4 regions of the Sphingobacterium sp. DR205 genome follow, and region 1 is predicted to be linked to each of the others. Evidence: riboswitches for the same ligand, from Rfam matches in the RefSeq annotation. Region 1 holds a riboswitch; each other region holds the start of a gene.
The links. Region 1 has a riboswitch for thiamine pyrophosphate ahead of thiS (sulfur carrier protein ThiS). Riboswitches for the same ligand answer to the same signal wherever they lie in the genome.

Region 1 (7,956 bases):
ATTTTGAACAAATAAAACTCCTGGCTATTTGCATTGGCATAGTCGGTATTTATGAAATTTTTAAAGCCCAATCATTTTCCAAACGACCCGTTTTTTTCTTCTATTTTATCTTATTTATTTACCTCATTATCCTATTGGCATTCGTTAAGTTCTGCTATCAGATACCAACAGAGCGTATTTGTTTCGTCTACTTTATAGTCGTCACCTTTGACGGGTTCAGCCAACTTAGTGGTCAATTGTTGGGAAAACGAAAACTTATCCCAAAGATTAGTCCCAACAAAACTTTTGAAGGTTTAATTGGAGGTTTGATATTGGCAGTATCGGCCAGTCTTTTCCTTTTTCATTACATCCCTTTTTCAATTGGATTAACAGTATGGACAGCAGCGCTCATTTGCATTTTTGCGCTCATTGGAGATCTCTTAGCTTCCTGGTACAAGCGCAGATGTCAAATTAAGGACTATAGTCGATTAATTCCGGGACATGGTGGAATATTGGATCGCTTCGATAGCTTTATGTTCTCCGGAGCAATGTATTGGTTAGTTTATTTATAAAAAATATGATCATGAAAAACGACTTATCAAATATGCTTCTATTGGCAATGCTATTTTTGCTTCTATTTGCCCTTTCTGAAATTTTATACCACCGCTTTAAGATTAGAGTTGAATTCACAAGAAAACTCGTACACATAGGTACGGGCATTATTTCACTGTTATTCCCTATTTTACTTGCAAGTCATTGGTCAGTATTATTTCTTTGCGGGGTATTTGCAGTGATTTTGGTCCTATCCCTAAAATTTAATTTATTGCGATCTATTCATGCTATTGACCGGAAATCTGCAGGTAGCCTAGCCTATCCAGCCGCAGTCTATCTTTGCTTTGTAACCCAGACCTATCTGGATGATCGTAACATTTTCTATTATCTCCCCTTGGCTACCTTAGCCATCTGTGATCCTATGGCCGCATTATCTGGCAAAAAGTGGCCGCTAGGGCCTTATATGGTTCTAGGCGCAAAAAAAACTGTGTTAGGATCGATTGCTTTCTTTATCAGTGCGATTGTTCTGACTTTTTTTATCTGGAAATACGCTCATGATTCGAGTCTCGACTTTCAGGAACTCACTATAATAACCACGGTTGCACTCATGGCTACATTCGCTGAAGCCCTGAGCAAAGATGGCTATGATAATTTAACCATTCCCCTAAGTACAATCGTAAGTTTATATATCTTACTTCCCTAAGCACGCCCCTTTTCTTCGTATCAAGTACCTATTATATTCGCCAATGGCCAAACAAGAGGCGGACCGAAAGCGGATCCAGGCCAATTATTTCAATTCCAAATTGAGGTTATGTTTCCCTGCCTCCAATTGGATTACTTTACCATTGCGGATATTTGCTGGCGGATAAAAGGTTGCGCTGGCATTTGCCGGTATCTCCACCTGATATTCGACCTTATTTCCGTTCGATTTCCAGCTGGACACAATGTTTCCGTAGGGCGAATTATAAGTAATAGAAGACTCCTTGAGCTCCTTCGGAAAAATGGGTTTTAATAGCACATGTTTAAAACCAGCCTGCGCCGGATCCGGCAGAATGCCGCCAATAGACTTAAAAAACCAGCCTCCGATTTCACCAAACATCATGTGGTTATCAGAGATATCCCGCGTGGCGTTCAGATCCCAGTTTTCGAGCAAGGTGGTCGCCCCATTGACAATCCACCATCCCCAGGAGGGATAGGTATCCTGTACCGCGACTTTATAGGCCGTTTCGTCATAGCCGTTATCCTTCAATGCATTCAGGAGTGCTTTCGCCCCCAGCACCCCAACATCCAGATGAAAATTGGTCTCTTCGACCTTGCTATTTAGGTTGGCAGCGACTTTGGCTTTCATCGCTTCTGGTACCACGCCCCAATATAAAGGTACACTTAGCTCGGTCTGTGTTCCCGTGCTGTAAATCCCCTTTTCAGTATCCAAAAATTTAGCGTTGATGGCATCTTTGATCTTTTGGCTTAATTGTTCATATTTCTGCTGGTCGGCTGTTTTTCCAAACATCTTTGCAGCGGAAGCCAGTATCGTTGCATCGACGTAAAAGTACACCGATGAGGTAAGTTCAAGATTAGACTGCGATTTGACCGGTACCCAATCCCCCCGACCGAAGGTAGTCAGTCCACTGGGACTGATTCCGTCCACGTAATCCACATAACGTTTGATATTGTCATAACATTCCGCCAATAAGCTTGCATCGCCGTAAAACAGATAGGTCTGCCATGGAATAATAGCAATGGTGCTTGTCCAGTCCAAGCCATTTGCCGTACCGTACCCCCAGCCCCCAGTGGGAATGATATCCGGCAACACACCGTTTTCCTGTTGCTCGTCCCAATGGTCGGCCATCCATTTCTCGTAAACCGTGATGCCATCAAAATTATAATAAGCTGTTTCAATGGCGAGGTGACCATCCCCTGTCCAGCCATTTTTCTCCCGCTGCGGACAGTCCGTGGGGTAGCCCATCAAATTGGATAAGTAGGCGTTATTGGTTGCTTCCCATAAGCCATTGATCAGGGCAGAGGAGGTTTTCAGCTGGCCAATTGGGCGCACATCGCTATGCATAAAATAAGCCGTAACAGCCGACTTGTCCAACACTACCGGTTCACTGCAGCTCACTTCGACATAGCGGAAACCTTTATAGCCAAATTTCGCCATAAATTCATCCTCCTTCCTACCGCTCAGCGTCAAAATATCAGTTTGAAAGGGCTCCAGTTCTTTATTCCCACGATAATAAACATCAATATTCGACTGGTCCAAGCGTCCATTTGCATGCAATCGTTCACCGTGTTTGATCCTGACCACAGTTCCGGCTTTCCCCTGCATCTTGATCTTTGTCAGGCCAGCCATATTCTGTCCCATATCAAAGACATAGGTACTGTCATTGATCTTTTTCATTGATTTCGGTTCATACGATCTGACCAGGCGTATGGGTACCGTCTGTTGTGAGACAATGTTTGTGGAGGGTGGGTTCCGATACCGAACAGTATGCCACTGCGTGTCGTCAAAGGTCGGCATATCCCATCCCGGCATCTCCAGACGGGCATCATAATGCTCGCCCGTATAGATATTGTTGTAGCGGATAGGTCCTGCAGCAGTTTTCCAGCTTTGATCCGAGCTTATAGTTTCCTCACTGCCATCCTGATAAACAATGCGCAGGTCCAAACAAAATGTCGGGCGGTCACGCCAGGGGGCTTTGTCAAAATCCCATACCGCCAGAGGCTGATGATTATACCAGCCATTTCCCAAGACAACGGCGAGGACATTGTCACCCTGCTGAAGTTGCCGGGTGACGTCTTCCACCACATATAAAGTACGTTTATCAAATCGGGTATACATCGGATCCAGCCTGTGATCGCCGATTTTTTCGCCATTTACCGATAGTTCATAAAGTCCCGCCACAGCAACGTAAGCACGAGCCGACTTGATCGGTTTGGCAGCTTTAAAAGTTCTTCTGAAATAAGGTGCAGGCTGTTCATGGATATTGTGGTTATCGCTAATCCATTTTCCCTTCCAGTGCTCCACTCCCATCATACCGGTTTCGAATGAAGCAATGGAAGACGTGCTTGGCCGTCCATTTTTATCCCAGACCAGGACTTTCCAAAAATACTTTGTCTGCGGTTTCAATGCCCGTCCCTTATAATGGATCAACATGTCGGAATTTAACTGCTTTCCACTATTCCAGCTACCGGCTTTATTCTTCACCAATGCCATTGAATCTGTGTCCACCATAATTTGATAAGCCAATTGCTTTGCGCCCTGTCGTTTATCAGCCAGTTGCCAGCTCAAACGGGGATTTGGCCTATCTACACCCAATGGATTTTGGAGATGCTCACAGCTAAGCGCAATGGGTACACATTCTTTTCGCTGCTGTGTATATAGGACTGTGCCCATGCACAGCATCGTCATCAGTAAAGTCTTCCGCATAGTTGGTTTATACATGTTGATTTCTTGCTTTTCCCACAATAGAATTGAATTTACATCCCGAACGATCATGGATGGATTCAGCAGAAAAACAAGAGGTGTTAAATTGTTTTAGTTGATCCAAAAACGAATATATTAATTATTTTCAACATAGTAAACTATACTGTCCTGTTGGGAAGTATTTAAAATTAATGACGATGTTTTGGATTTTTCATCAAAATAGTCCTATATTAGTTCCAACTTTAGGGGTGTCTGCATGTGCAGGCTGAGATTTTACCCTTATAACCTGATCCAGATCATACTGGCGTAGGGAAAAGTAAGCTTTCTTCCGGATACATTACTGTATCTTGTTGTGGCCATTCCTAAAGTTTTACCAAAAAAATAAAAAGGAATGGAACTTACAATCAATCATCACATCCGATTTTTCGACCCCGCGCCCAACTCTTTAGCCGATCTTTTACAGGTTGAGCTTTCCGGTAAAACACAAGGTGTCGCTGTAGCACTCAACAACCGGGTTATTCCCAAAGACGACTGGTCCAAAACCCACCTGCAATCCAGCGACCAGATCCTGCTTATTACCGCTACACAAGGCGGTTAACTCCCCATGGAACATATTCAAATCAATATACCTAATTCCCATGCACATGACATCAGAAAAAATCACACAGACCGCTTTTCCAAATTCCACCAAGGTTTTTGTCCCCGGAACACTTTATCCTATCCAAGTAGCCATGCGTCAAATTTCGTTGAGCCCTACCAAATTGAGCAATGGCCAGATCGAAGTAAATCCGCCCATTACCATATACGATACCTCAGGTCCCTACACAGACGGGACGCAGGAAATTGACATCCGCAAGGGGCTTCCCCGCCTTCGGGATCAATGGATCCTGGACCGCAAGGATGTGGAACAGCTGGAGGGCATCAGCTCGACTTACGGTCGGGAGCGTCTGGCGGATACAACACTGGACGAGCTTCGATTTGCCTACAGCCATAAACCCAAGGTTGCGGCGCAGGGAAAAAATGTGACACAATTGCATTATGCCAGAAAAGGTATCATTACGCCTGAGATGGAATATGTTGCCATTCGCGAAAACCAACGGATAGCACAGCTGGCTGATAGTACCCCCGGTATGGATCATCAGCATCCGGGCGAGAACTTTGGCGCCCGAACTGCCGGGAAATATATTACACCGGAGTTTGTCCGGGAGGAAATCGCTGCCGGCAGAGCAATTATTCCGAACAATATCAATCATCCTGAAAGCGAGCCGATGATTATCGGCCGTAATTTCCTGGTAAAAATCAATGCCAACATCGGCAATAGTGCGGTAAGCTCCAGCATCGAAGAAGAGGTTGAAAAGGCAGTCTGGGCCTGCCGCTGGGGCGCCGATACGATCATGGATCTGTCTACAGGGAAAAATATCCACGAAACCCGCGAATGGATTATCCGCAATTCACCTGTACCGATAGGCACTGTCCCGATCTATCAGGCGCTCGAAAAAGTGAAAGGGGTTGCCGAAGATCTCACCTGGGAAATATTTCGGGATACGCTGATTGAACAGGCTGAACAGGGTGTCTCTTATTTCACCATCCATGCCGGTGTCCTACTGCGCTACATTCATTTAACAGCAAAGCGCGTAACCGGTATCGTATCAAGAGGTGGATCCATTATGGCCAAATGGTGTCTTTTTCATCATCAGGAAAACTTTCTTTATACTCATTTTGAAGAGATCTGCCAGATCATGAAGCAGTATGATGTTGCTTTTTCGCTCGGTGATGGCTTGCGTCCGGGCGCCATTGCAGATGCCAATGACGCTGCCCAGTTTGCCGAACTCGAAACCCTGGGTGAGTTGACAAAGATCGCCTGGAAACATGATGTACAGGTGATGATCGAGGGGCCGGGCCACGTTCCTATGCAGCTGATCAAAGAGAATATGGAAAAGCAGCTGGAATGTTGTGACGAGGCGCCATTTTACACCTTAGGCCCCCTGACCACTGATATCGCACCGGGATATGACCACATCACTTCGGCTATTGGAGCAGCAATGATTGGCTGGTATGGCTGTGCCATGCTCTGTTATGTAACACCAAAAGAGCACCTTGGACTCCCCAACAAAAAAGATGTGAAAGATGGGGTCATTACCTACAAACTGGCTGCGCATGCTGCAGATCTGGCCAAAGGCCATCCTGGAGCACAGTATCGCGACAACGCCTTGAGTAAAGCGAGATTTGAATTCCGATGGGAGGATCAGTTCAACTTGTCGTTGGATCCCGACACTGCCCGTGAATACCACGACGAAACTTTACCTGCAGATGCTGCCAAAGTAGCCCATTTCTGCTCCATGTGCGGACCGAAATTCTGCTCCATGAAAATTACACAGGAAATCCGGGATACCGCCGCACAGGGCATGTTGGAAAAATCGCAGGAATTCATCGCCCAAGGAAAGGAAATCTACTTATGATCATTGCGTTGACAGCAGCGGAGGAAGTTACTTCGGAAATGGACATCATACATCATCTCTTTGAACAGGGACTCGATCTCCTACATCTGCGAAAATATCATTTCACAGATGAGCAGATGTACCGTTATGTGGCATCTATAGATGCCACATACCACGATCGATTGGTTCTCCACTCCCATCCGCAGCTGTCAGATACACTTCAAATCGGCAGAATTCACTTCAATGAACATCATCGGCAAAGCGGCCAGTTCGACCGGCATCACTTCGGGAACATCTGTTCGACTTCGGTCCACCATATCAGTCAGTTCAATGCCTTGGACACACGCTGGAATTATGCTTTTTTAAGTCCCTTATTTCCAAGCATCTCAAAAATAGGCTATGGCCGCGACAATGCCCTATTGGACCAGCTGCCACTACGGTCCAATTTTGATGTCCGCTTAATTGGCCTGGGAGGGATAACAGCCGCAAACGGCCTACTCCCCATCCAGGCAGGAGCAGACGGGATCGCCTTATTGGGCGCCCTATGGCAAGATCCTGACCCTATTCAACATTTTATCACATGCAAACAGCTATGCTCGAAAAACTACAATATATCTCCCAGGGACTGACTTTGGCAGACCAAAAGAATAACATCTTAAAAGCTTTGGATGCAGGTGCCACATGGATTCAGATTCGATGGAAACAAGCGGATGAATCTGCATTCTCGCTGCTTGCGCAGCAAGTGCTACAGGTTTGCCAGCACTTTGGAGCCAAATGTATCATCAATGATCATGTGCAACTAGCAAAGGAGCTGGATGTCGATGGTGTACACCTTGGCTTAACGGATTGCGGTATAGCTGAAGCTCGCCAGTTGCTGGGAGCAGCAAAGATTATTGGCGGGACAGCAAATAGCCTGGAAGATGTGCAACAGCGGATCGCTGAAAAATGTGATTACATCGGACTCGGCCCTTATAAACATACTTATACAAAACAAAAGCTCAGTCCGCTATTGGGTATTGCCGGATATGAACATATCATCCGGGAAATCCACCGGCAGGAGCTTACTCCTGTTCCGATCTTCGCTATCGGTGGGATCAGCAACCTTGAAGACATCCAACGCTTAACAGAGACAGGAGTTTATGGTGTAGCGGTATCAGGATTGATCACGCAGACACCAAATATTATTTCATCCATTAAAAATCTTTTACCATGAGCACATTACACATAGCCAATCGCAGCTTTGAATCCAGATTATTTATGGGAACGGGCAAATTCGGCAATCTAGATGAAATGAGCGCGGCCGTTAGGGCTTCCGGCTCGCAGCTCGTTACCGTTGCACTAAAACGAATCGATCAGCTCGCCGTGCAAGACGAATTGACGGCTGCACTCGATCTGACAAAAATAGACTTACTTCCCAATACTTCGGGTGCCAGAACAGCGGCGGAAGCGGTTTTAGCGGCCCAACTAGCCAGAGAAGCGCTGGAAACAAACTGGGTAAAACTAGAAATTCATCCCGACCCCCGCTATCTGCTACCTGACCCGATTGAAACTTTGCGTGCGACA
Region 2 (7,956 bases), 1.7 Mb from region 1:
ACTATTTACGGTGCAAATTGCGTATATTCGTATCAAAGCCAAACAAGAAAGGATTCCATGATGTACAGGGATATTAACCTCCACTCCGATATTGAGATTATCAAAAAGACCTTTCCGCAATTGCGGGACGACTGTCGTCAATTGGATTACTACAATGACCGCCATGAAGCTTTCGACTGGGAAGGATTGCTACCCTTAGGAAGTGATACCGTGCAGACTTCGTTGTTTTAAATCATCCAATGGGAAGTTTAACGAAATATGTCTCAAAAAATGATAGCCCGGAGTTCGCGATTTATATCGAAGATGACGATAAGGTCTGCTACGCATATTTATGGAAAGAGAAAAAAATAGTTGGAGATATATGGCTGTATAATAGCGCTCCGACTCCAAACGAACCTGAATGGAATAACAAGGAAAATCTACCATTTTTAAATCCTGCTGAATTTGTCAAGGAGAATCTTGAACCATTCAACGCGTGGACGCCTATTGAAGTTACTTGGGATTTTGGCGAAGAAATAGTGGCTAATATATTTTTAGCGTCCAGATTGATTGCAAAGCTAAAAGAGGGATCCTTCCCCGGTTGGTCCGGCCTAGTGACGAAGAATGGACCGTTGGCGTTGAAACTGTAAGGTTTTTACGAAACTAATTTGAAACAGATAGAACAAATACGTAAAAACATAGACGAATAATAATGAAATACTTTTTAAGTCTTATCCTTTTGGCAGCAACGACTTTTACTAAAGCCCAAATAAAGCTTGATCAGAAAGACCTCAATAATTTAATAGCTATTGCTGAACTCTATTCCTATAATACAGATGCAAGAGGGGCTAAATTTGCCAAATCAATTGACTCATTACGGACACCTAAGCTGAATCATATTGTTGATGCTTTAATTGCGGTTGGCAAAGGTGACCATACAATTTTAGAAACGCACTTTCTAGCAAGACCAAATGATGAAGAGTTGGTATTATGGTATGTTATCCGCGAAATCCATTACAATAGGACAAACGAAAAAGTCAAGGCCAGGCCAGTTGTAGCTGTAGCAAATGAAGTACTTTCCAAGCAGATTGATAGTCGATGGTTGCTCGATAACTATTACTATCGTATCCATGGAGGTATAACTTCATTGTTTAACGAAGCTGATTTGAGCAAGTACAATTTCAATATGGACAGTTTAGGATTTAAGGACGAAACTGAAAAGGCAATCTTCTTTTTAAATATGATGGACGCTTTGGTTGGACCACGCTTCAAAGTTCTACAGATGATGAAGAACAATAAAAAGATACTTGAGTTTTGCGACAAGCTTCCAAAGTTTAATGGCAAGGAATACTTCTACTTTAAAAACTTTGACTATGCAGATTTTGATTGGATTGGATACGATAAAACAGTAGGATACAATGAATGGCACATTGGTGGGCTTTACAGCACATTGATTGCACAATTCAGTGCATCTGCCGAATTACAGGACAAGAAAAGGATGCAAGAAATTTATTTCAATTCTATTTTGCACGAGCCAAAATATTTTAAATTCACGGAATCAAAAGATGAGTTACAATCATTCTATGACAAATCCAAATAAATAACAGTCCTGACAAGCAATCCAATGTGTTCATTTTTCATTTAGTCCCCAGGTTTTAGAAACAGATAGGGAAGTTAATTATAATTATGGAGCATTGCGATTCAAGACTGGAATCGCAATGCTGAATTACCTTGCAATCTTTGCCGCACTTTGTTAATTTTTTGCAAGGCGGTCCGTGCCCAAATGAATTCGTTCAGCCTATCTATTTTTCACAAATTAACAAATCTTTGTAAAACTAAATGTGATTGGCTTTTGTCCTTATATTGGAAACATCTTGGGGTGGTTTGAAAAAATCTGAGAATATACCCATAGAACCTGATCCAGGTAATTCTGGCGAAGGAAGAAATGTTTCCTGGGGTTTTGGTTTCGGCCAAAACCCTTGTTGTTTATTAGTATTGCAAACTTAATTGTTTATCCTTTAACTGTCAGATCAGATCGAAACTATTTCACATGAGCGCCTGTCCCAAATAAACAGATGCTTGTTCTTTACATATTTGAAGGTATCCAGTTGTGAAGAAAGACACACTCCTAATACATTGTTATCGCTTTTATTCTTGAATAAGAAGATATTTTTTTAGCTTTGTTTTACATTCTGCCTAAATGCTTAATTATAAAAAATATAGCGACTATGATCTCTTGACTCTCTTCAATACCGATGATGAGCGCGTGTTAATAGAAATTTATAACCGGTACTGGGATAAGATGTTGGCTGTTGCATTTAATCGCTTGGGCAATTTGGAGGAAGCTGAAGAATGTGTGCAGGATGTGCTTTGTAAACTTTGGAAACTTCGCTCAACTTTCAGTTTGCAAAATGAAAAACTATCCAGTTACCTAGCACGGGCAGTCCGCAACCAGACCTTCAACATCATCTATCAGAATAAGCAGAAACGCCAAAAACTAGCAGGATACAATCTACAAGAGAATGTCATCGATTCGATTTCGCCAGAGCGGAAACTTATCATTCAGGAACTCCAACAACAGATTGATAATGCCATCAAAAACCTGCCTCCACAGTGTCAGCTTGTTTTTGTTATGAACAAAAATGAAGGTCTCACAACAAAAGAGATTGCTGATAAGCTTAATTTGTCAGAAAATACGGTCAAATCACATCTTAAAAAAGCGAAAAAAGATCTAGGAAACAATACCGAATTTCTTACGATCATTGTTTTTTTCTCAATTTACTTTCGCTAATAAAAAAAATTGTTGGGCAGACTCACCCTATCCGTCTTTTTTACTGTCTATTTAGATAGGAAACACCCTTACTACCAATTTTTAATTCATGCATAACGATCTTAGATATATAGAAGATTTAATAGTCAAATTTCAGACTGGTATAATTTCTCCACAGGAATTGGCCGAGCTTACGAAATGGTACAACAGTCATTTGGACGAGGAAGTGACCATTGTTACTGATGAGCCTTTGCAAAAGGAACAGATCCGTGAGCGTATGCTCAATGGTCTGCTCGCCAAGATCAGGATCGCCCAGCCAGTAGATAAAAACAATGTATATTGGATGCAGCCGAAATTTTGGGCGGCTTCTGTAGCCGTGTTATTGATACTTTCATCATTGGCATGGTTTGGAATTAACAGGAATAAGCAAGTTAAATCTCCGGATTTTGCAGTGCAGTCCTCCTCAGATGCTATTTTGCCCGGTGGGCCTCGGGCAGTTCTCCTCTTAGAAGACGGGCGAAAGCTCATGCTAGATACTGCGCAAGATGGGATTGTTGTGGATGGTGCGATTCATTATGCAGACGGAAGAAGCTTAGCTAGTAATGTCGATCTGGATAAGATGAGCGATTTACAATTGTATGTTCCCAAGGGTGGGATTTATCACATAACCTTATCAGACGGTACACAGGTCTGGTTAAATTCCGAATCACGATTACGTTATTCCGCAAAGTTCGCATCTACTGAGAGAGAAGTGGAGCTAGATGGAGAAGCATTTTTTATGGTAAAAGGACAGTTCAGCACTAAAGGAAAGCGTATTCCTTTTTTCGTAAAGACGGAACAGCAGACCGTGGAGGTCCTCGGTACACAATTCAATGTAAACGGATACTCCACGCAGTCATTTGTGAAAACAACCTTGTTGGAAGGCAAAGTCAATATCCATGCAACTGACCAAAAAATTATTCTGAATCCGGGGCAACAGGCTAGCACCCGAGGTAATCTGACAAAAATAAAAACTGTGGATGCGCAGATGGAAATTGCCTGGAAGGATGGCAAATTTAATTTCGACGGCAAATCCTTTGACGAGACAATGGCTGAAATAGGTCGTTGGTATGATTTAACGATTAAATATAATGGCAAGATACCAGACGTCGAATTGGTGGGGGATGCCTATCGCAATGAAAAAATTAACCTTGTACTCCGGTTGCTGGATGCCGCAAATGTTCGTTATCAACTGGATATCCGCAAGCGAGAGCTTATTATTTATTAAAAAACAAACTATTTACCTAAACAACGATCATGATGAAACAGACCTAATGACCATGAAGAGTGCCGTATAAAAGAAGGAAAGGACGGCCATCCTTTCCTTTGATTATCGGTTGCAACAAAGCCAAACTAAACAATTAGCAGATTTTGCACTAACCAAACCCACGTAAATTTAATGAATAAAAATTACTTATTAAAAGTGATGAGAATTACACTATTCTTACTATTGACTGGAATATGCGCTGTGAGTGCTAAAAGTTATTCACAACAAATTACATTCAAAGGCCGTAATGTTTCCCTGGAGGCAGTGATTCAAGCCATTCGCCAGCAAACGGGCTACAGTATTTTCAGTACCAAGCATACCCTAAGCAGTACTGTGCCTCTTACGATAGACGTCAAAAATATGGAACTGGATCAGTTTCTCAGCCTAGTGACGCGCAATCAGCCTTTAACGTATCAGGTAGAAGATCGGACGATTTCTTTTTATAATTCAGAAAAAAACAGTTCGAAAATCCAGTCCGGTACAATTTCTACTCAACAGCAACACATTACCGGAAAAGTCATCCATGCCGAGTCAGGTGAGCGCATTGAGAGTGTTACCGTACAGATAAAAGGAACAAATAGGGTAACTACCACCGATGCAAAAGGGCAATTTCAGTTGCTTGCTACAGGCATGCAACACGAAGAATTTGTCATACTGTTTCGTCACATAGGTATGAAACCTAAAGAAGTTGCTTACAGCGGTCAAAAGTTTATTGAAGTAAAACTTGAGCCCGCCGCTGCTACAGAAATCAAAGATGTCGTTGTTACAGGAATTTACCAGCGTGACAAAGAAAGTTTTACGGGCTCTTCATCCACTTATACAGCCAAAGAACTGAAGATGGTCGGCAATCAGAATGTTTTACAGAGTCTAAAGACCTTGGATCCCTCTTTTGCCATTGTGGATAATAACCAGTTTGGATCCGATCCGAATCGCTTACCCGATATCGAGATTAGGGGCAAAAGCAGTGTGATTGGCCTCACTGACGAATACAGTTCCAACCCCAATCAGCCACTTTTTATTTTAGACGGTTTCGAGAGTACCTTGGCCGTGATAGCAGATCTGAGTATGGACCGTGTCGAAAGCATCACTTTACTCAAGGATGCCGCCGCGTCGGCCATTTACGGCTCTAAAGCCGCCAATGGGGTGGTGGTGGTTGAAACAAAACGCCCTAAACCCGGACAGCTACGGATCAACTATACGCTCAATGGTAGCATTAGCTTTGCAGACCTCACCGACTATAACCTCATGAATGCTGAAGAAAAATTACAATTTGAGTTATTGTCTGGCTTCTATGGTATGCTCGATGACAAAGGGCAGATTATATTAGGGGCTAATCCCGTCAGTGAAGCAAATTATTTAGAGCGCTTAAAAGAAGTGCGTCGCGGTGTCAATACCTATTGGGCAAACGAACCCTTGCGCACTGCGATCAACCAGCGGCATACACTTTTTGCAGAAGGTGGCGACCAAAGCTTACGGTATAGCGTTTCTGTTAACCATGGGATTACCAATGGCGTCATGAAAGCTTCAGACCGAAAGGCAACTAACGGCAATATTCGTCTCTTGTACCGAAAAGGAGATTTATCATTTACCAATTCATTGAGTATTGACCATGTAGTAGCGAATAAAGAAGTTTCTCCTTTTTCCACATTTTCGAGGGCCAATCCATATCACCGCAAATACGATGAAAATGGAAATATCAAAATGGTATTGGAAGACTTTAGTGCGACCCGCTCCGGTTATGATCCAATTTATAGCCCTTTTTACGATCTCAACAATTTGAATATAAATACACAGGGGTCTGAGGGCTTTACCAATAATTTTGAGATCGAGTGGCGCATGCTGCCAGAGTTGCGGGCAAGGGGGCGTTTTGGCCTGCGCAGTTTAAATTTACACGATGAAATATTCCGCTCGCCCTTTAATGTGGAGTTTGTGGGTACAGACCAGTTACAAAAAGGATCCTATCAGGAAAACAATGGTAAGAATGTGAATTATGACGGTGATTTTAGTCTCACCTATGGGAAGCTCTTCGCAGACAGACATATGCTCAATGCGGTGCTGGGAGCACGTATGGAGCAGGCCACTACCAAACGTAGTAGTTATCAGGTCCGAGGGTTTATTGATGATGAGTTCTCAAACCCAAATTTCGCTTTAGGCTATCCCGAAGGACAGCGTGCAGACTACATGCAATCCAAGCGGCGTGGCGCCAGCTTCTTTATGAATATGGGCTATTCTTACGACAAACGCTACTTGTTGGATGCGACCATAAGATCTGACGGTTCTTCGGTATTTGGATCCGAACGTCAGTTTTCGACAATATGGTCTTTGGGTTTAGCCTGGAATGCACATAACGAAAGCTTTTTCAAACAGTTTCATTGGATTGATCAATTGCGTTTGAGAGCTACAATAGGTAATCCCGGCAATCAGAATTTCGACGATTATATTTCAATGCGTGTTTACCGTTATAATAATGACAACCGTAATCCTTTTGGGGCGAGTACAATTATCAGCAATATGGGCAATAGCGGACTCCGTTGGCAGACAACTTTGGACCGCAATTTAGGTCTGGATTTTACAACATTTAAAAACCGGCTTCGTGTCAATTTCGATTACTTCGTAAAGAGTACAGATCCCTTATTGGTGCTTGTGTCATTACCCACCTCTACAGGTGTAAATACCGTGGCTAAAAATATGGGCGCACAGGTTACCCATGGTTTTACGATAGCTGGTGATTATACTTTGCTTCGAAGAGAGCAATTCAACTGGCGTGTCAATCTAAATATGCGACAGCTAAAAGCAGAATATCAAAATATTGGAAATCAGCTGAGCAATTTTAACGAGGCCAATAAAAGCCGTAATCTCATCCGCTATTATGACGGAGGCAGCCCATCCGACCTTTGGGCCGTGCGTTCTCTGGGCATCGATCCCGCGACCGGACGGGAGATCTTCCTGAATAAAAATGACCAACAGACTTTCGTACACGATTATAGAGATGAAGTTGTTGTGGGAAATAGTGATCCCGACCTCGAAGGAATATTAGGTACCAGCTTCTACTATAAGGGGTTTTCGGCTTCGGTTAACTTGCGCTACAGATGGGGGGGGCAATCATTTATGCAGACACTTTTTGAAAAGGTAGAAAATATTTCGGCAAGGGATGTCGCACTTAATCAGGATAAACGGGCATTGTACGACCGCTGGAAGCAACCGGGAGATGAGGCAAAATTCAAAGCGATTTCCAATACAGACCAGACACCCATTTCATCGCGGTTTGTCGCGGATAACAATATGCTCGTCGGTGAAGCATTTTCGCTTGGCTACGAGACTACTACAGCCGGCTGGTTAAGATCCATCCGCGCCTCTTCGGTAACTTTTAGGGCGTATATGAATGATATCTTTCATCTTTCGACTATAACAAATGAGCGCGGAATAGATTATCCCTTCGCACGGTCAGTCTCATTTTCGGCTGGAATTCGGTTTTAATAATTAAAGATCTAAAAAATGAAAATACTAAAGTACATTATCCTGATTTCATGTCTCACCCTTGTAGCAAGCTCGTGCAGTAAATGGATTGATGTCAAGCCTGCCGACAGGCTGGGAGAGGAACAGCTGTTTGTCAACCGGGCCGGCTTTATGAAAGCGATCAACGGCATCTACGTCGAAATGGCCAGTACGGATCTTTACGGACAGCATATGAGCACGGGAATTATAGACGTCCTGGCACAATATTATTACATCAATGGTTCCACACATGTATTTGACAAATATAACAACTTTGTATATACAGAAGCGAGTGTCAAATCTGGCTTCGAGCAGATTTGGAAAAAAGCCTATGAGCTTATAGCCAATTGCAACGTCATTCTGGACAAATGTGGGAATGCTCCGAGTGAGATCCTTCCGCAGTCCT
Region 3 (7,956 bases), 2.1 Mb from region 1:
GCAATTTGCCGTTTGGAAGGATAAGAATGTTTTCTACACGTCCTATTGTCCCTCTAGGATTTATCACATAACCATCCTTTGTCAATTTGTCTCGAAGTGTTGTATCAATCGCATCTTTCTCCACATCAATGCGGTCAGGTAACCACTGATGATGAAAGCGGGGTGAGCTCACGGCGGCCTGTGCATTTTGACCAAAGTCGATCACATTTAATATGGTCTGGAAAACGGAGGTAATAATCGTTGATCCGCCTGGTGTCCCTACCACCATAAATAGTTTGCCATCTTTTTCTAAAATGGTCGGTGTCATGGAACTCAGCATTCTCTTCCCGGGCTGAATTTCATTTGCTTTTTCTCCGGTCAAGCCATACATATTGGGTACGCCGGTCTTTACCGAGAAATCATCCATTTCGTTGTTCAATAAAAATCCTGCACCATCCACGATGACCCCGGATCCATAGGAATCATTGAGTGTGGTGGTGATGGCAACAGCATTTCCCTGCTCATCAACAATATTGAAATGGGTTGTCTGCTCACTCTCATAACCCGGAATGACATCTGCATTGACGTTTTTGCTTAAAGTCGCCTGACGAAAATTAAACGGATTTAGTTTAGCTGCATTTTTCGTGGAATCTATCAGTTGCTGTACAGGGACATTGATAAAATCGGGGTCTCCTAAATACTTTGCCCTATTTGCATACACATGACGTTCCGCTTCAACGATGACACGTATTGCGGAGTCCGTCTGAAAGCCCCAGCGCCGAAGCGGGAATTGTTCAACTGACTTTAATAAAGCCAATAGGGAGGTCCCGCCGCTTGATGGTGGAGGCATGGAAGTAACCTTGTGCCCTCTATAGCTTGAGGCGATCGGGGCACGCCAGCGTGCCTGATAGCTCGTTAGATCCTCATGGGTAATGATGCCTTTGCCTCTATTCATTTCGGCGACGAGCATATCAGCCGTTTTTCCTTTATAGAAGCCATCGCGTCCTTCATTGGCGATTCGTTCGATGGTATTGGCAAGATCTTCCTGTACAAATAGGTCACCAGTTTGCCATGTTGTATTTTTGATAATTGCGGCACCAGTGGGATTCAGCTTTATAAATCGCTCTTTATGATCTTCAAACTCGCGTGCTTGCCTTTCGCTGATCTTGAAACCTTTCCGCGCAAGTTCTATCGCGGGCAAGAGTAATTCTTTCCAGTCCAGCTTCCCATATTTTTGATGTGCTTCCCACATTCCGGCAACAGAACCGGGCACACCGGATGCCAGCTGACTGTATAAGCTCAAATCGGGAATAACATTCTTTTGTGCATCCAGATACATATCCCGGTGCGCCTTTTTGGGAGCAGTTTCCCGGAAGTCCAGGGCATCGTATTGACCTTGACTATTGCGGTATAGCATAAATCCACCACCACCGATATTGCCTGCATTGGGATAGACAACAGCAAGAGCAAACTGTACGGCGACAGCAGCATCAACTGCATTTCCGCCCTTTTTCAGAATCATTACTCCGACTTCGGAGGCCAGGGGGTGGGCAGTGACCACAGCAGCCTTGTTGAATGTGGCAGGGCTGGTCCTATGTGAACCAAACTGCCTGTGGGTACTGGAACACGAAGCGAATAGTAAACTTCCTACTAGCGAATAAATAAATAGTTTATTCATAATATCTGCTCTAAAATTGTGCTTAAGATTAATATTAAACCTTGGATACCGATGGAACACAAAGGTGTTATTTTAATTTTTCATTGTTTTTATGACGGTCTGCATCCCGAATGGATTTCTTTTGAAGGTTCTTTTCCAGTGCATCGGTCAGGTCTATACCCGTTTGATTTGCAAGACACATTAAGACAAACAATACATCTGCCATCTCATCAGCCAGATTAACCTCTTTATCTGATTTTTTGAAAGACTGTTCGCCGTACTGTCTGGCCATGATCCGGGCGACTTCGCCAACTTCTTCCATGAGCATGGCTGTATTTGTCAGCTCATTGAAATAGCGTATCCCCGTTGTATTGATCCATTTATCAATTACTTCCTGTGCTTCTTTGATTGTCATTTTTTCGGATTAAGTAGTTTAAAAATTGTCCTTATCTTTTGTATCCATAATGATGGTAACGGGACCATCGTTCAATAGATTGATTTTCATGTCAGCCCCAAATAAGCCGAGCTGAACAGGTTGATCGATCAGTTGGGAAAGCAATTTGGCCATTTCTTCATAAAGCGGTTTGGCGGTATTAGGTTTGGCTGCCCGAATAAACGAAGGCCGATTTCCCTTTTTTGTCTGAGCGAATAAGGTGAACTGGGAAATCAGTAAGATATTACCGCCGATATCCTGAATGGATTTATTCATTAGTCCCTGCTCGTCTTCAAAAATCCGTAGGTTAACGAACTTTTGTCCCAGCCATTTTAAGTCTTCAATTGTATCGGCTTCTTCTATTCCCAATAGGATCACCAGACCTTTTTGAATCTGCCCGGTGATCTGGTCGTCCACTGTACAGGAAGCATGTTTTACCCGTTGTATTACTGCACGCATAATAAAAAGTATAAAACCAAAGTTAAAAATTCCCATCGTCAAACACGATCCAATCTAACATTTATTGCTGCCAAAATAAAAAGTCTCCTTCTCTATTGAAGAGAAGGAGACTTTTATATAGCCGGGATCCTAATTGTTAAAATTTGATATTCAGGCCTAACATAAAATTTGTAGGTGCCTGTGGGAAGTAGAAATTGTAATATTTTCTGGTATCGTCTTCCATCCAGCCAAAGGTATAGCCGTTAGTTTCGTACTTTTCATTCAGTAAGTTATTTACCTGTAAACTTAGGTTAATGTCTTTTATACCTAAAGCCGTAAAATTATAATTCGCCAGCAGATTATTAACAAAGGATGAAGAGATGCTTCTTTCTTTCGCTGAGGAGTTATCGAGATATTGCCGTCCTACATATTTTGACAACAATGAAAATGTGAGCGGTTCAATAGGGCTATAGGAAAAGTTGCTGGAGATAATTGTATTTGGAGACAGGGCAATATCTGTCTTTGGATAGGAGATCCTAAGGTCGCCAATGACTTCTTCAAAGTTCTTGATCTTATTTTGGCTGAAAGCAGCGGTAGCCTTCCAGTTCAATTGCTTACTGATGTTCCAGGCTCCGTCAAATTCCAGTCCGATTCGATAGCTGTCTTTTACATTTTGTCGGATAGGAGCACCGGTATCACTGATCTCGCCTGTTGGAATCAACTGGTCTTTATAAAACATCCCGTATCCATTTAATCCAATATTGAATTTGGTATTGGTGAATCTATACCCAATTTCAATGTCCTGCATTTTTTCTGGCGTTGGATCCGGAAGTTTGCTGTTTTTCTCTATGAAATCTTTTCGGACGGGTTCCTTTTGCGCGAAAGCGTAGGAAGCATATATATTTGCATGATCATTTAACAGATAGGTTGCTCCGGCTTTGGGATTTAGAAAATTGAATTTTGGGTGGTAATTATAGTTTTTGACCTTATCATCGTCCCCATACATGTGATAGTCTACATTTCTGTACTGGACGTCGGCCATTAAGATCCATTTATCCAATTTGTAATCTACCTTTAGGAAGTTGCTGAAGTCATTTTTCTGCGATTTTCCGAAGTAATATTTGTCGTCTATAAATCCGTTGGAAGCGTACTGTGCCCAGATTACTTCACCGTAATGTTTTCCTCGATATTGGTTGTATGCACCACCCCATATAATTTCGAGCTGATCATTGGGTTTGTAGTTCAGCGCATAGGTCATCCCATAAAAATAATTATCTAACCATCTTCTGCGGACTAGATCTGTTTTTTTTATGGTATCACTACCGAGGATGACATCAGGCAAACCATATTTACTTAATTTATCACCGGGTCTCATCTCCTCATAATACCCATAGCCTCTTGTATAATGTAGTGCGGTATTCAGTGTGAGCTTGTCATTGAGGATATTGGTATAGTGAATCTGGTGATGCTTCTGCGTATAGTTGTCCGTTTGGTTTTTATAGGTATATAGGTTATAGTTTCTTCCTGCATTCATAAATCGGTCTTTTTCTGCGCCGGATACGCCGAGACCATTATCTGCGTAATCGTCCATGCGAGATCTATCACCCGTGATCAAAGGTTCCGGGACGCCGTTCCAGGCTTGGTAGGTCTTTTCCTTTCCCCAGAATACGATTCCTTTTAAGGTGTGTTTTTTGCCATAATAACCTCCATCGATATAGAAGGACTGTAGGTCTGAGGCACCTCTTTCGATATAACCATTACTGCTGATCCTGGATAAGCGGGCATTGAAAGCAAACTTGTCATCGATCAAACCGGTTCCGAGTTTTACTGTATTTTTCCAGGTATTATAAGACCCGAATGAATTATTGAGCTCGGCATAAGGTTTCTCTGCTAATGTATTTGATTGAATATTCAGGGAAGCTCCGAAGGATCCGGCCCCGTTGGTAGATGTTCCGATTCCCCGCTGTACCTGGATGCTTTCTGTGGATGAGGCGAAGTCAGGGAGGTTGACAAAGAATGACCCCATGCTTTCGGCATCATTTAATGGAATACCATTAAGGGTTACATTGATCCGCTGGTTGTCAGATCCACGGATCGTCATGTTTGTATATCCTATGCCGGCTCCTGCATCGGAGTTTACCTGAACAGAAGGTGTTTGATTCAAGAGATAGGGGATGTCCTGTCCCAGATTATTCTTAGAAATCTCTTCTTTTGAGATGTTCCTGAATGTGGTAGGTGCATTCTTTTTAGCTCTGGTGGATACCACAAGAACCTCTTCGGTACGAATTGTTTTTGGATCGAGCTGAACGGTCAATTCCATATCCCGTTGGAGGTTTAGGTTTTGAGTCCAGGTTTGATATCCGACAAACGAGACCTGAATGGCATGTTTTCCATCTGCGATATTATATAATTTGATCAGGCCATCTCTGTCAGATTTGGTTGTAAATGAAGTCTGTCCGTCTATGGATACCGATGCATTCTGTAGCGGCCTTTGTGTATCCTTATCTACGGTTTTAATCGTCAAATTGTGCTGGGCAACAGCAATTTGGCTTAAAGAAGTAGCTAAAACGCTACAAATCAAAAATTTGATCATGTTGATGTATTTTGTTTAAGTTAAACAAATCATGGCAAGGGGTCACCATGACCGTTTTATTTAACTAACCTCTCCCTCCGCCAGCATTACCTGGATCAGGTGCACAGAACTTAATCTGTTGGGTATGATCTCAGCCTTTATTTGTGTTTCTGACAAAACAAGGCACCCCTAATCGACGTTGCGAATATATAAATTAAAATCGGAATGATATATAAAGATGGTGTTTTTTACAAAAAGTAGACTTTTTGTAAAATATGTAATAATTTCCTTTTGGTTTAAAATTTTACGTTTAGGCTTGTTTTTGGTGTTTGTTGTTCTTTTTAGGTACCTTGGTATAGAATTTTCTACTGTTAGTATGTATTCATATTCGGTCAAAAATTTTTAGTTATTAATTTGAGAGTGAGGAGATAAAATGTTAAAGTATTTAAGCGCAAATTATATTCTACCGATTACCTCAATGCCTATAAAAGATGGTATTGTAGCGGTAGACGAGGAGGGGGTAATTCAAGGCATCTATGACCCTACTTCATTCACACAGACTGATAAAGTCAAAATCGAGCGGTATGAGGGAGTAATTATTCCGGGTTTTATCAATGCCCATTGCCATCTTGAATTGTCACATATGAAAGGCGTGGTCGCTAAAGGTACCGGTCTTCCCAATTTCCTTAGCCAAGTCATGACTTCACGTAGTGCATCTATGAAGAAAATGGATGATGCGATGTCGAAAGCGGATAAAGAGATGTATGAAAATGGGATCGTAGTGGTGGGAGACCATGCAAATACGGACAATTCTTCTAAACTGAAGGAAGATTCAAAAATACTTTATCATACCTTTGTGGAGGTCATTGGGGTTGAACCTGAAGAAGCTGATTTTAAACTTAAAGAAGCCAAGTCTTTAACACAAGAATTTAGAAATGGCCATGTGTCTATTACGCCACATGCACCTTATTCCTGTTCGAAAGTTCTTTTTAAGAAATTTAAAAAATCGGTGCCTGAGACTAATATCATTAGTATTCATAATCAGGAGAGTGACGAAGAGAATAAATTGTTTAGATACAAAACAGGTGAATTTCTGGATTTCTATAAGAGTATCGGAAAGAATGCGGATTCTATTAAAGCGCAAGCCCGAAACTCCATCCAGTCTTACTTACCTTACTTGCCTTATCCGAATAAGTTGTTGTTGGTCCATAATACCTATACTTCATTAAAAGATCTGGATTTTGTAGAACGAATGGACCGGGATGTTGTATGGTGCCTGTGCCCAAAAGCAAATTTATATATTGAAGGGAACCTTCCTAAGGTTCAAAACTTTATAAATGCGGGACAACGGTTAGTGATTGGTACGGATAGCCTAGCGTCGAATGATACACTTTCGGTATTGGAAGAACTGAAGGTATTGCATGAACATTTCGAAGATTTGGATTTCTTGCAAACAATCCAATGGGCAACAATCAACGGAGCTGTTGCATTGAATATTGAGGATGAATATGGATCTTTGGAAATCGGCAAAAAACCGGGGATTGTCCTGCTTGAGGGTATGGAAAACTTGCGTTTAACAGATAAAGTTAAAGTCAAACGTTTAGCGTAGTATTTAATTCCACAAAAACTTCTGTACTTTTGCTCTTATGAAACATTTGAATATTTCAATAAGAGGTAAAGTACAAGGAGTCTTTTTTCGATTGACGGCCAAAGCTGTTGCGGATCAGGTCGGCGTGAAAGGCTTTGTGCTCAATCAAAAGGATGGGTCTGTCTACATGGAGGCCGAGGGGGACGATTTTGCCCTTGATTCATTGTTGGACTTCTGCCAGGAAGGTCCAGAGGATGCAAATGTTGAAGCTGTTGAGGTTACGGAAGGCGAACTGAAAGGCTTTTCTAATTTTGAAGTGATTAAAAGAGTTCAATCCTAAAGCCCAGTGTCGACAATTAAGAAATTTCTCAGCGATACCGTTATTTATGGTGTGACTACTATCGTTTCAAGAATGATAGGTTTCCTGATGACCCCACTCTATCTCCGTAAATTTAAGGATGCAGCGGTCTATGGAATTTATTCTAATTTTTATGCATGGATGTCCATGCTGAATGCTATTCTAGCATTTGGAATGGAAACAACTTATTTCCGGTATTTACAGAAAGTTGAACCACAGAATAAGAATAAAGTTTACAATAATAGTTTCTTTATTACTTTATTTACCTCAGGAGTATTATTGTTGTCTGTATTTGTTTTCACAAGACCTATCGCTTCATGGTTTGCGGATGGGGGTGACGTGGATCTATATGAACAGTACATTAAGTATTTTGCTTTTATCCTTGTTGCGGATGCGCTGGCTGTTGTCCCGTTTACAAAGCTACGGGCAGAAGGCAGACCTTATAAATACAGTGCATTGAAATTTGTTAATATCGGTATTACCGTGATTTCAAATCTATTTTTTATTTTGTTCTTGCCGGATTGGGTACATAAGTATACATTTTGGGCGGATTTTGCTGGCACATGGTTCAAAGAGGGTTGGATCGGTTATGTCTTTATCTCCAATCTTTTCGCAAGTATCGTCACGTTAATCCTATTACTCCCTGAATTGTTAACTTTCCGATTTAGTCTAGATAGAAAATTAATGAATGAAATGTTAAAGTATAGCTTCCCAATTCTAGTCGCCAATATTTCATTTATTATTAACGAGAATCTAGACAAAATGTTCTTTCTGAAATTGATACCTGGAAAGGCGGGGAAAGATGAGTTGGGTATATATGGCGCGGTTGCTAAATTGTCTGTATTCCTAAGCTTATTTGTGACAGCTTTTAGATTAGGGGCCGAGCCATTCTTCTTTTCATATTCAAAAAACCAGAACGCATCGAAAACCT
Region 4 (7,956 bases), 1.9 Mb from region 1:
TTTTTTGCAAAAAAAATAAGGACATACCGCTATATTGGTATTGAATTTGTACACTAACGAGATTGGAAAAGATTATTAACTGAAATAAGAATATAGCATATGAAATGGCAAGGAGGTAAACAAAGTGGCAATTTTGAGGATCGTAGGGGGATGTCTGGTGGTGGAAAGATTGCATTGGGAGGTATTGGGGGGATCATCGTATTGGTCATTGGTTTTCTGATGGGGGGAGATCCCATGCAGTTGTTGCAGCAGGCGCAAAATATGGGTACACAGACGGAGCAGTCCGGACAGCCGCGCGAACTAAATCCTGAAGAAAAGAGACTGACAGAGTTTTCCTTGACCGTACTTCAGAGTACAGAGGATGTCTGGGCTAAATTATTTAAGGAACAAATGCAGCAAAATTATACGCCCACTACCTTGGTTTTTTACGATGGTGGTACACAAACAGATGGTTGTGGAATGGGACAGGCTTCATATGGGCCGTTTTATTGCCCCGGAGATCAGAAAATCTATCTGGACCTGACTTTTAACCGTGAACTTTCTGATAAGTTCGGGGCGAAGGGCGAATTTGCCATGGCTTATGTGATTGCGCATGAAGTAGGGCATCATATTCAGCAACTGGTGGGATTGTTACCTAAAACGAATCAAGCCCGGGGTAAACTCAGTGAGAGTGAAAATAACAAGATATCGGTTATGACAGAACTTCAAGCCGATTTCTATGCCGGCGTGTGGGCACATTATCTCAATGAATATACGGATATAAAAATAGATTATAACGATATTATGGATGGGATGAAAGCGGCAGAGGCAGTAGGTGATGATAAGATACAGACAGCCGCACAGGGGTATGCCGTGCCAGAGTCTTTTACCCATGGAACCTCAGCACAACGTATGGCCTGGTTTAAGAAAGGATATGACTCTGGCGATATGCGTGCTGGAAATACATTTGAAGATCCAAGCCTGAGATAATAAAGAACAGGTTGCCGGATAGTTGTATCTATAAATAAGAGAAGCATTATATTGAACTGCACCCTACAAGTTGGACAAAACTTGTAGGGTGTTTTTATTGAACTAATAAATTGCAGCCCCGAATATCGCTTTGGTCAAAGCGGCCCAATATCTCAAATGAGCCATCTTGATACACTTTTCCTAAATCCTGCGTTGCAATAAATGAGCAGGAATACCGATTGGCCAGGTCGATGACATTAATGCCGCCTGTGCTATCGGAGGAGATTAAACTCAGTGGATCATTTGTATCACGTATTAGTACTTTCATCCATTTAGGTAAGTGGAAAATTCCCTGACCCGAAGAGTAGCCCTGTGACAGCAATTCGGTCATGCCATATTCTGAGTGGATCCCACTGACCTTGAAGGCATCTTCGAGGAGCTGGTGGATCTCCTGTTTGACCATCTCTTTACGTTTACCTTTCATTCCGCCAGTTTCCATGATAATGAGCTCCGGAAAGTCAAAGGCATATTGCTCAATAAAATCAAGCAGGGCATAGGTAACGCCGAAAAGGATGGTTTTGGTTCCGTTATCTTTTAATTGGACAAGTGTATCATATAGTTCCTGATGATTGTAGAGGAAATAGTTGCTCTGCACTTGTTTACTTTGTTTCATCAAGTCATCGATCATATAGATCAAGGAGGAACCACTTCTTTCCAGATAGGACGGCAGCAGGGCTAAAATAGCGATATCTGTAGTTGGTCCGTAAAAATCTTCAAATATACGGCGAAAAGTACGCTCATAGATGGATACATCAGCAACAAGATGCTTAGAAGTGACCATGCCCGTTGTCCCTGAACTTGAAAATACAATTTGAGGGGTCATTCCGGCAGCCAGTACTTTTTGTGTTTTAAAAAATTCGATTGGGAGGAAGGGGATGTCCGTATAATGCTGGACTTGATTTTTTTCTTTGCCTATTAGCGAAACATAGTCGCGGTAGACCTGACAATGCTGCAGCTGGAAGTGATAAGTTTCTAAACAATGTTGATTAAAATCGTCTTCCGTTTGAATTTCAAGAAAATCCGTCCAATTCGTCATAGCATTTAAATTTGTTGGACAAAATTAGCTAAAATTTAGAAATATTGAGTAGCGAAGCCGGAGCCGGCAGTAGGAATAACATAAAAGCGCTTGCTGCTGAATTTCAGCAGCAGGCGCTTTTATGTCGAAAGCTATATGTTACAGCATACCACCGTCAACAGGAAGAACCTGTCCAGTGACATATGCGGATAAATCAGATGCAAGGTATAGACATGCATTGGCAACATCTTCTGGCGATCCGGCGCGTTTCAATGGAATTCCAGCTTCCCATGTTGCGATCACTTTAGGGTCTAATATATCTGTCATTTCCGTACGGATAAATCCTGGAGCAACCACGTTCGCGCGAATATTGCGAGAACCTAATTCTTTCGCAATGGATTTGGTGAATCCTATAATACCTGCTTTGGAAGCGGCATAATTTGATTGACCAGCATTTCCCTGAACGCCAACAACGGAAGACATATTGATGAAAGAGCCTTTACGGTTTTTCATCATTATTTTTGAGGCCGCTTTTGTTACATTAAATACGGATTTCAAGTTAACGTTCAATACATCGTCCCAGTTTTCTTCTGTCATACGCATCAGCAGACCATCCTTTGTGATGCCGGCATTATTGACTACGATATCCAGGCTTCCGAAATCTGCAACGATCGCATTGACCAGTTGTTCTGCTTCTTCAAATTTTGAAGCATCAGAACGGTAGCCGATTACTTTTGTTCCGTAGGCTTGAAGCTCTTTTTCCAGCGCTTGTCCCTTTTCTACAGACGAAAGGTAAGTGAAAGCGACATTGGCACCGTGTTGTGCAAACACTTCGGCAATTTTTCTTCCAATTCCTTTTGATGCTCCAGTTACCAAAGCAATTTTTCCTTCAAGTAGTTTCATATAAGAGTGTAATGTTATTCGTTGATGTTTTTGCAAAAATGTTAAAACTATATTATAACACAAAATCTTTCGATAAATAAGGATTTAAAACGCGCCAAGTGTTGGTGTGATTTGCGGCTATTCATGGCCGGCAGAATAGGCGATATCATGTGTATGGTGTGCGGAAACCAGAAAAGTGGAATTTTGCCAACACTTAGGATTATTTTAATAAATCAATGGTATTTTTGAATAAGTGTTCCTAAAAAGTACAGTTTTTTGACAAAAGACTTGGGCGTTTACCAAAAACTATATTAAATTTGCATCAATCACAAAAACATGAGCAAAAAATCAAATAAAGAAGTTGACGTTGTTCTAATCGGCGCCGGTATTATGAGTGCTACTTTGGGTACGCTAATCAATGAATTAAGCCCAGACGTTAATATTGAAATTCTTGAGCGTTTGGATGTTGTGGCGGCTGAGAGCTCTGACGCTTGGAATAATGCTGGCACAGGCCACTCGGCCTTGTGCGAATTGAATTATACACCGGAACAAAAAGATGGTTCGGTAAAAGTTGATAAAGCTGTTAAAATTGCGGAGCAATTTGAAGTATCGAAGCAGTTTTGGTCGTACCTGGTTGATAAAGGCATTATTGCCCAACCGGAGAATTTTATCCGCAGCATTCCACACATGAGTGCGGTTTTTGGTGAAAAAGATGTGAAATTCCTGAAGACAAGATGGGAGACGATGAATACCCAAACTTTGTTCAAGGGCATGGAATATACCGAAGATGCAGAACTCTTGAAATCATGGATTCCTTTGATGATGGAAGGACGGGATGCAAGCGAGAAAATTGCTGCTACCAAGATGGATTTAGGTACTGACGTGAATTTCGGTTCATTAACACGTGATTTGATTAACAACCTGGCAAACAAAGAGAATATTTCAATTTCCTTAAACCACGAAGTTGTTGATATCGATCGTGAAGACGATGGACGTTGGGAAATCGAAGTGAAAGATCTGAAAACAGGGGTGAAGAGAGAGCTAAAAGCGAAGTTTGTTTTTATCGGTGCTGGAGGCCACTCCTTGTTATTGCTGGAGAAATCTGGTATTCCAGAAGCAAAAGGTTACGGTGGATTCCCTGTAGGAGGACAATGGTTGAGATGCGTAAACGAAGAAATTATCAATACGCACCATGCTAAAGTATATGGTAAAGCATCTGTCGGTGCGCCACCGATGTCTGTACCGCACTTAGATACCCGTTATATCGATGGTAAACAAGCCTTACTTTTCGGTCCATACGCTGGTTTCTCAACCAAATTTTTGAAACAGGGTTCTTATTTTGATTTGCCGGCATCAATCAAATTATCCAATATCCGTCCGATGTTATCCGCAGGACTTGATAATTTGCCATTGACCAAGTATCTCATTACAGAGGTTATGAAATCTCCTAAAGATAAATTGGAGTCGCTGAAACAATTTATGCCAACCGCTAAATTAGAAGATTGGGTTATTGAAAAAGCTGGCCAGCGTGTACAGGTGATTAAAAAGGATGAGAAAAAAGGAGGGATTTTAGAGTTTGGTACTGAAGTGGTATCGAGTGCAGATGGTTCTATCGCTGCCTTATTGGGCGCGTCGCCGGGTGCATCTACTTCGGTGGCGATCATGATCAGTCTCTTGAAGAAATGTTTCCCTGAGCGTGCTAAATCAGATGAATACCGCAAAAAACTGCGCGAGATGATTCCTTCACACGGTAAGTCATTAAATGATGATGCTGAGCTTTGTCGTGAAACTCGTATCCGTACGCATAAAGCATTGAAATTAATTGCTATAGATTAATTTCAATAAACAATATACTTATGGGGTGCTCGGAAATGACAATGTCATCCGGGCTGAGATTATACCCAATAAAAGCGATTGTACGGCCTTGTACAATCGCTTTTATATACCTGATCCGGGTAATGCTGGCGTAGGGATTTTAATTTCAATAAAAACATCCGTTTTTCCGCTCATAAGTTTATTATGTAATTACACAAAATAATAAACAATTGAATGACTTCTGAGACAATTTTCGAAGCTTTTATTAAACAAATACAACAAGCCTCCATAGCCGAATGGCTGGGGGTCTGTTTTGGTATCTTGCAGGTTTGGTTTTCACGACAGAATAAATCGGTCAATTACTTCTTTGGGATTATTGGTATCATCATCTCGGTATATGTTTTATTCCATGCAAAATTATATGCCGAAATACTGTTGCACCTGTATTATCTTGTCATGAGCGTTTATGGCTGGATCTACTGGAAATATAGCAGTGATATTATTGTGCCGATCAGTCGTAGTACAACCCGAGATTGGCAGATTGTTGGTTTTATCTGTGTGGCAGGTTTTCTATCGTTCTATTTTGGTCTGGTGCATTTAACTGATTCGGATGTTCCGGTATGGGACTCCTTTGTTTCCTGCACAGCCTGGGCGGGGATGTGGCTGCTGGCGAAACGTAAACTTGAAAATTGGATTTTGCTTAACATCAGTAACCTGATGGCGATTCCTTTGCTTATGCACAAGGGTTTATTCCTGTATGCTGCTTTAACCTTATTTTTATTTGTGATGGCTTTTAGTGGCTATTTTAATTGGCGGAGAATATTAAGTGATGAAAAAAAATATGCAACTGACTGATGCAGCTATCGCTGTTCTAAAAGATCAGCAACGTAAAGGAATTCAGCAAAAGAGTTTGTCTGATGAGCAGCTTGAGCTAATATACCGGAACAAGTGGTTTAAAATCTGGGTACCACAATCTTTGGATGGCTTGGGGTTGGATTTGGTCAGCGGGCTTTCCTTGTTGAAGGAGCTGGCCTACCAGGATGGCGGATTGGCGTGGACAGTAACTTTATGTGCCGGCGCGAATCTTTTTGTTGGCTTTATTGATCCAGCGGTCGGGCAGGATATTTTCAACTCAAAAACGGTATGTTTTGGCGGCAGTGGGCAGGTTGCTGGTGTCGCTGAACGTGAGGGTGAATCTTATCGTCTGAAAGGGCTTTGGAAATATGCTACCGGTGCTCCCCACTTGACACACTTTACATTGAACGCCTATATTCAGGAGGATGGAAGGCCGCTATTGGATGAGGGTGGAAATCCACTTGTAAAATCTTTCTTTGTGGCGCGTGAATTTGTATTGATTCATTATGATTGGGATACATTTGGCCTGGAGGCGACAGCATCGCATTCCTTTTCGCTGGACAGTATACGGGTGGATGAGAATCAGTCATTTTTTATCGATGCGTCAAAAAGTACACGGACTGAGCTGCTCTATCAATACCCTTTTGTGCCGTTTGCCGAGTTGACCTTACTGGTAAACTTTATGGGGATGTATCATCGGTTTTTGGATTTGATCGAGAAGTTATTTGTATTGAAGTCCAATCAGGGGAAATGGGAGCAAATGGAAAGTAAAGCTGCTTTTCGGAAATTGGATGAAATGCAGCAGGACTATACAGCTAGGGAAAATAGTATCATGGAGCTTGCTGTTCGATCTTGGGATAATCTCAAGGATGAAGCTGATAATAACGCGTTATATGAGCGTATAGCGATAGAAAGTAGAGACTTTGTGGAAACTATTCTGTCCAATGTCATTAAACTCTATCCCCATACGGGGATTTCGGGCGCAGCCACTGACAATGAAATCAATATTTTGTTTCGGAATATATTTACGGCATCTCAGCATAAATTGCTGCAAAAAGAGTTTTTGTAAGCTTGATAGGGGGGTAGGTAGCAACTACAACCTGATAAAAAATGAAGATTGTTGCGTACATTTTTCATTTATGTTAACACTAAAAAAGACGATCAATTGATCGTCTTTTTTAGTGTTAAATAGGATGTGTTCCCGGCGGGGGTCGAACCCACATCGTCAGAACCGGAATCTGAAATTCTATCCATTGAACTACGGGAACGTGTCGCAAAGATATACTATTTTCCAGATCTTACAAATAATCTTTGCGATAAAATTTAAACTTTTGAACGGGGGATTTCAGGAGCATGGCCATCCTAGTTTTAGTCGCCCAGCTTTTATAATTTATGCCATTCCGGTTTTCTGGCCTAACTTTTTGTCTATTAGTAACATGTATTCAAGATTGTGTTTAAGCTGTGCTGCACTGTTTACTCGGATGCTTTACACAGACTGCAAATTCCAATGGGTTTAGGTCAGCAAAAAAATATCATTGCATGTGGCTCAACAAACATTTTAAACTTACCTATTGATTTGCCCAACCGATAACAGATTAAGATCTGGGATGGTATTGTGTGATGATGGAATGGAGGTAATCCCGATCAATATGTGTATATATTTCAGTTGTTGTAATACTTTCATGCCCCAGCATATCTTGTACAGCCCTTAAATCAGCACCGCCTTCAACGAGGTGAGAGGCAAAGCTATGTCTAAATGTATGGGGGCTAATCGTCTTTTGCAATCCAATTTTTTGAGCAAGCTCCTTAATGATCAGAAAGATCATCACCCTGGATAAAGCCGAACCTCTTCTGTTCAGAAATACAATGTCCTCATTCCCATCTTTGATTTTAATATGTGGTCTAACGGAATCTAAATAGAGCCTTAAATGTTTGATCGCCTGCTGACCGATGGGAATCAGCCGTTCTTTACTGCCTTTGCCTTCCACTTTGATAAATTCTACATCGAGAAACAAATTGGATATCTTGAGGTTGACGAGTTCGGATACCCGCAGTCCACAGCCATATAATACTTCAATAATTGTTTTGTTGCGCTCACCCTCAGGGCTAGATAGATCTATGGCTGCAATTAATTGGTCAATCTCATGAATGCTCAATACACTCGGCAGTTTTCTGCTCAGCCGTGGTGCCTGCAGCAGTTCTGTCGGGTTGTTGTCCAGTTCATGTTCGATAATCAAAAAACTAAAAAATGTTTTTAGTCCGGATATCAGGCGCGATTGCGTGAACGGCGATATGTTAAATTCCTGCAACCACTGTAGAAAATGCTGAATATCTTTGCGGGCAACCTGATTTAAACCGAGGTTATTGTCCTCACAATAGAT

Region 2: it holds a riboswitch for thiamine pyrophosphate, as region 1 does, so the genes downstream of both, G6053_RS18860 (RNA polymerase sigma-70 factor) here and thiS (sulfur carrier protein ThiS) in region 1, are expected to answer to the same signal.
Region 3: it holds a riboswitch for thiamine pyrophosphate, as region 1 does, so the genes downstream of both, G6053_RS02400 (TonB-dependent receptor) here and thiS (sulfur carrier protein ThiS) in region 1, are expected to answer to the same signal.
Region 4: it holds a riboswitch for thiamine pyrophosphate, as region 1 does, so the genes downstream of both, pnuC (nicotinamide riboside transporter PnuC) here and thiS (sulfur carrier protein ThiS) in region 1, are expected to answer to the same signal.

The regions. Positions count from the first base shown of each region.
Region 1 covers NZ_CP049333.1:2,634,015-2,641,970, reverse strand. Annotated here, with positions in the region: gene G6053_RS11145 (phosphatidate cytidylyltransferase) at 1-551, shown strand, start outside; gene G6053_RS11140 (phosphatidate cytidylyltransferase) at 563-1,234, shown strand; gene G6053_RS11135 (alpha-L-rhamnosidase) at 1,319-3,958, opposite strand; TPP riboswitch at 4,190-4,285, shown strand; gene thiS (sulfur carrier protein ThiS) at 4,347-4,553, shown strand; gene thiC (phosphomethylpyrimidine synthase ThiC) at 4,600-6,414, shown strand; gene G6053_RS11120 (thiamine phosphate synthase) at 6,411-7,022, shown strand; gene thiE (thiamine phosphate synthase) at 6,974-7,606, shown strand; gene G6053_RS11110 (thiazole synthase) at 7,603-7,956, shown strand, end outside.
Region 2 covers NZ_CP049333.1:4,328,140-4,336,095, reverse strand. Annotated here, with positions in the region: gene G6053_RS18875 (hypothetical protein) at 58-231, shown strand; gene G6053_RS18870 (hypothetical protein) at 240-629, shown strand; gene G6053_RS18865 (hypothetical protein) at 692-1,579, shown strand; TPP riboswitch at 1,845-1,939, shown strand; gene G6053_RS18860 (RNA polymerase sigma-70 factor) at 2,180-2,770, shown strand; gene G6053_RS18855 (FecR family protein) at 2,859-4,016, shown strand; gene G6053_RS18850 (SusC/RagA family TonB-linked outer membrane protein) at 4,215-7,532, shown strand; gene G6053_RS18845 (RagB/SusD family nutrient uptake outer membrane protein) at 7,551-7,956, shown strand, end outside.
Region 3 covers NZ_CP049333.1:582,664-590,619, forward strand. Annotated here, with positions in the region: gene ggt (gamma-glutamyltransferase) at 1-1,657, opposite strand, end outside; gene G6053_RS02390 (nucleotide pyrophosphohydrolase) at 1,725-2,051, opposite strand; gene dtd (D-aminoacyl-tRNA deacylase) at 2,070-2,528, opposite strand; gene G6053_RS02400 (TonB-dependent receptor) at 2,665-5,100, opposite strand; TPP riboswitch at 5,155-5,280, opposite strand; gene G6053_RS02405 (amidohydrolase family protein) at 5,513-6,688, shown strand; gene G6053_RS02410 (acylphosphatase) at 6,726-7,007, shown strand; gene G6053_RS02415 (polysaccharide biosynthesis C-terminal domain-containing protein) at 7,014-7,956, shown strand, end outside.
Region 4 covers NZ_CP049333.1:4,573,188-4,581,143, reverse strand. Annotated here, with positions in the region: gene G6053_RS19940 (neutral zinc metallopeptidase) at 100-969, shown strand; gene G6053_RS19935 (acyl transferase) at 1,064-2,044, opposite strand; gene fabG (3-oxoacyl-[acyl-carrier-protein] reductase) at 2,183-2,926, opposite strand; gene G6053_RS19925 (malate:quinone oxidoreductase) at 3,242-4,741, shown strand; TPP riboswitch at 4,753-4,895, shown strand; gene pnuC (nicotinamide riboside transporter PnuC) at 4,955-5,575, shown strand; gene G6053_RS19915 (acyl-CoA dehydrogenase) at 5,550-6,644, shown strand; tRNA gene G6053_RS19910 (tRNA-Arg) at 6,772-6,843, opposite strand; gene xerD (site-specific tyrosine recombinase XerD) at 7,171-7,956, opposite strand, start outside.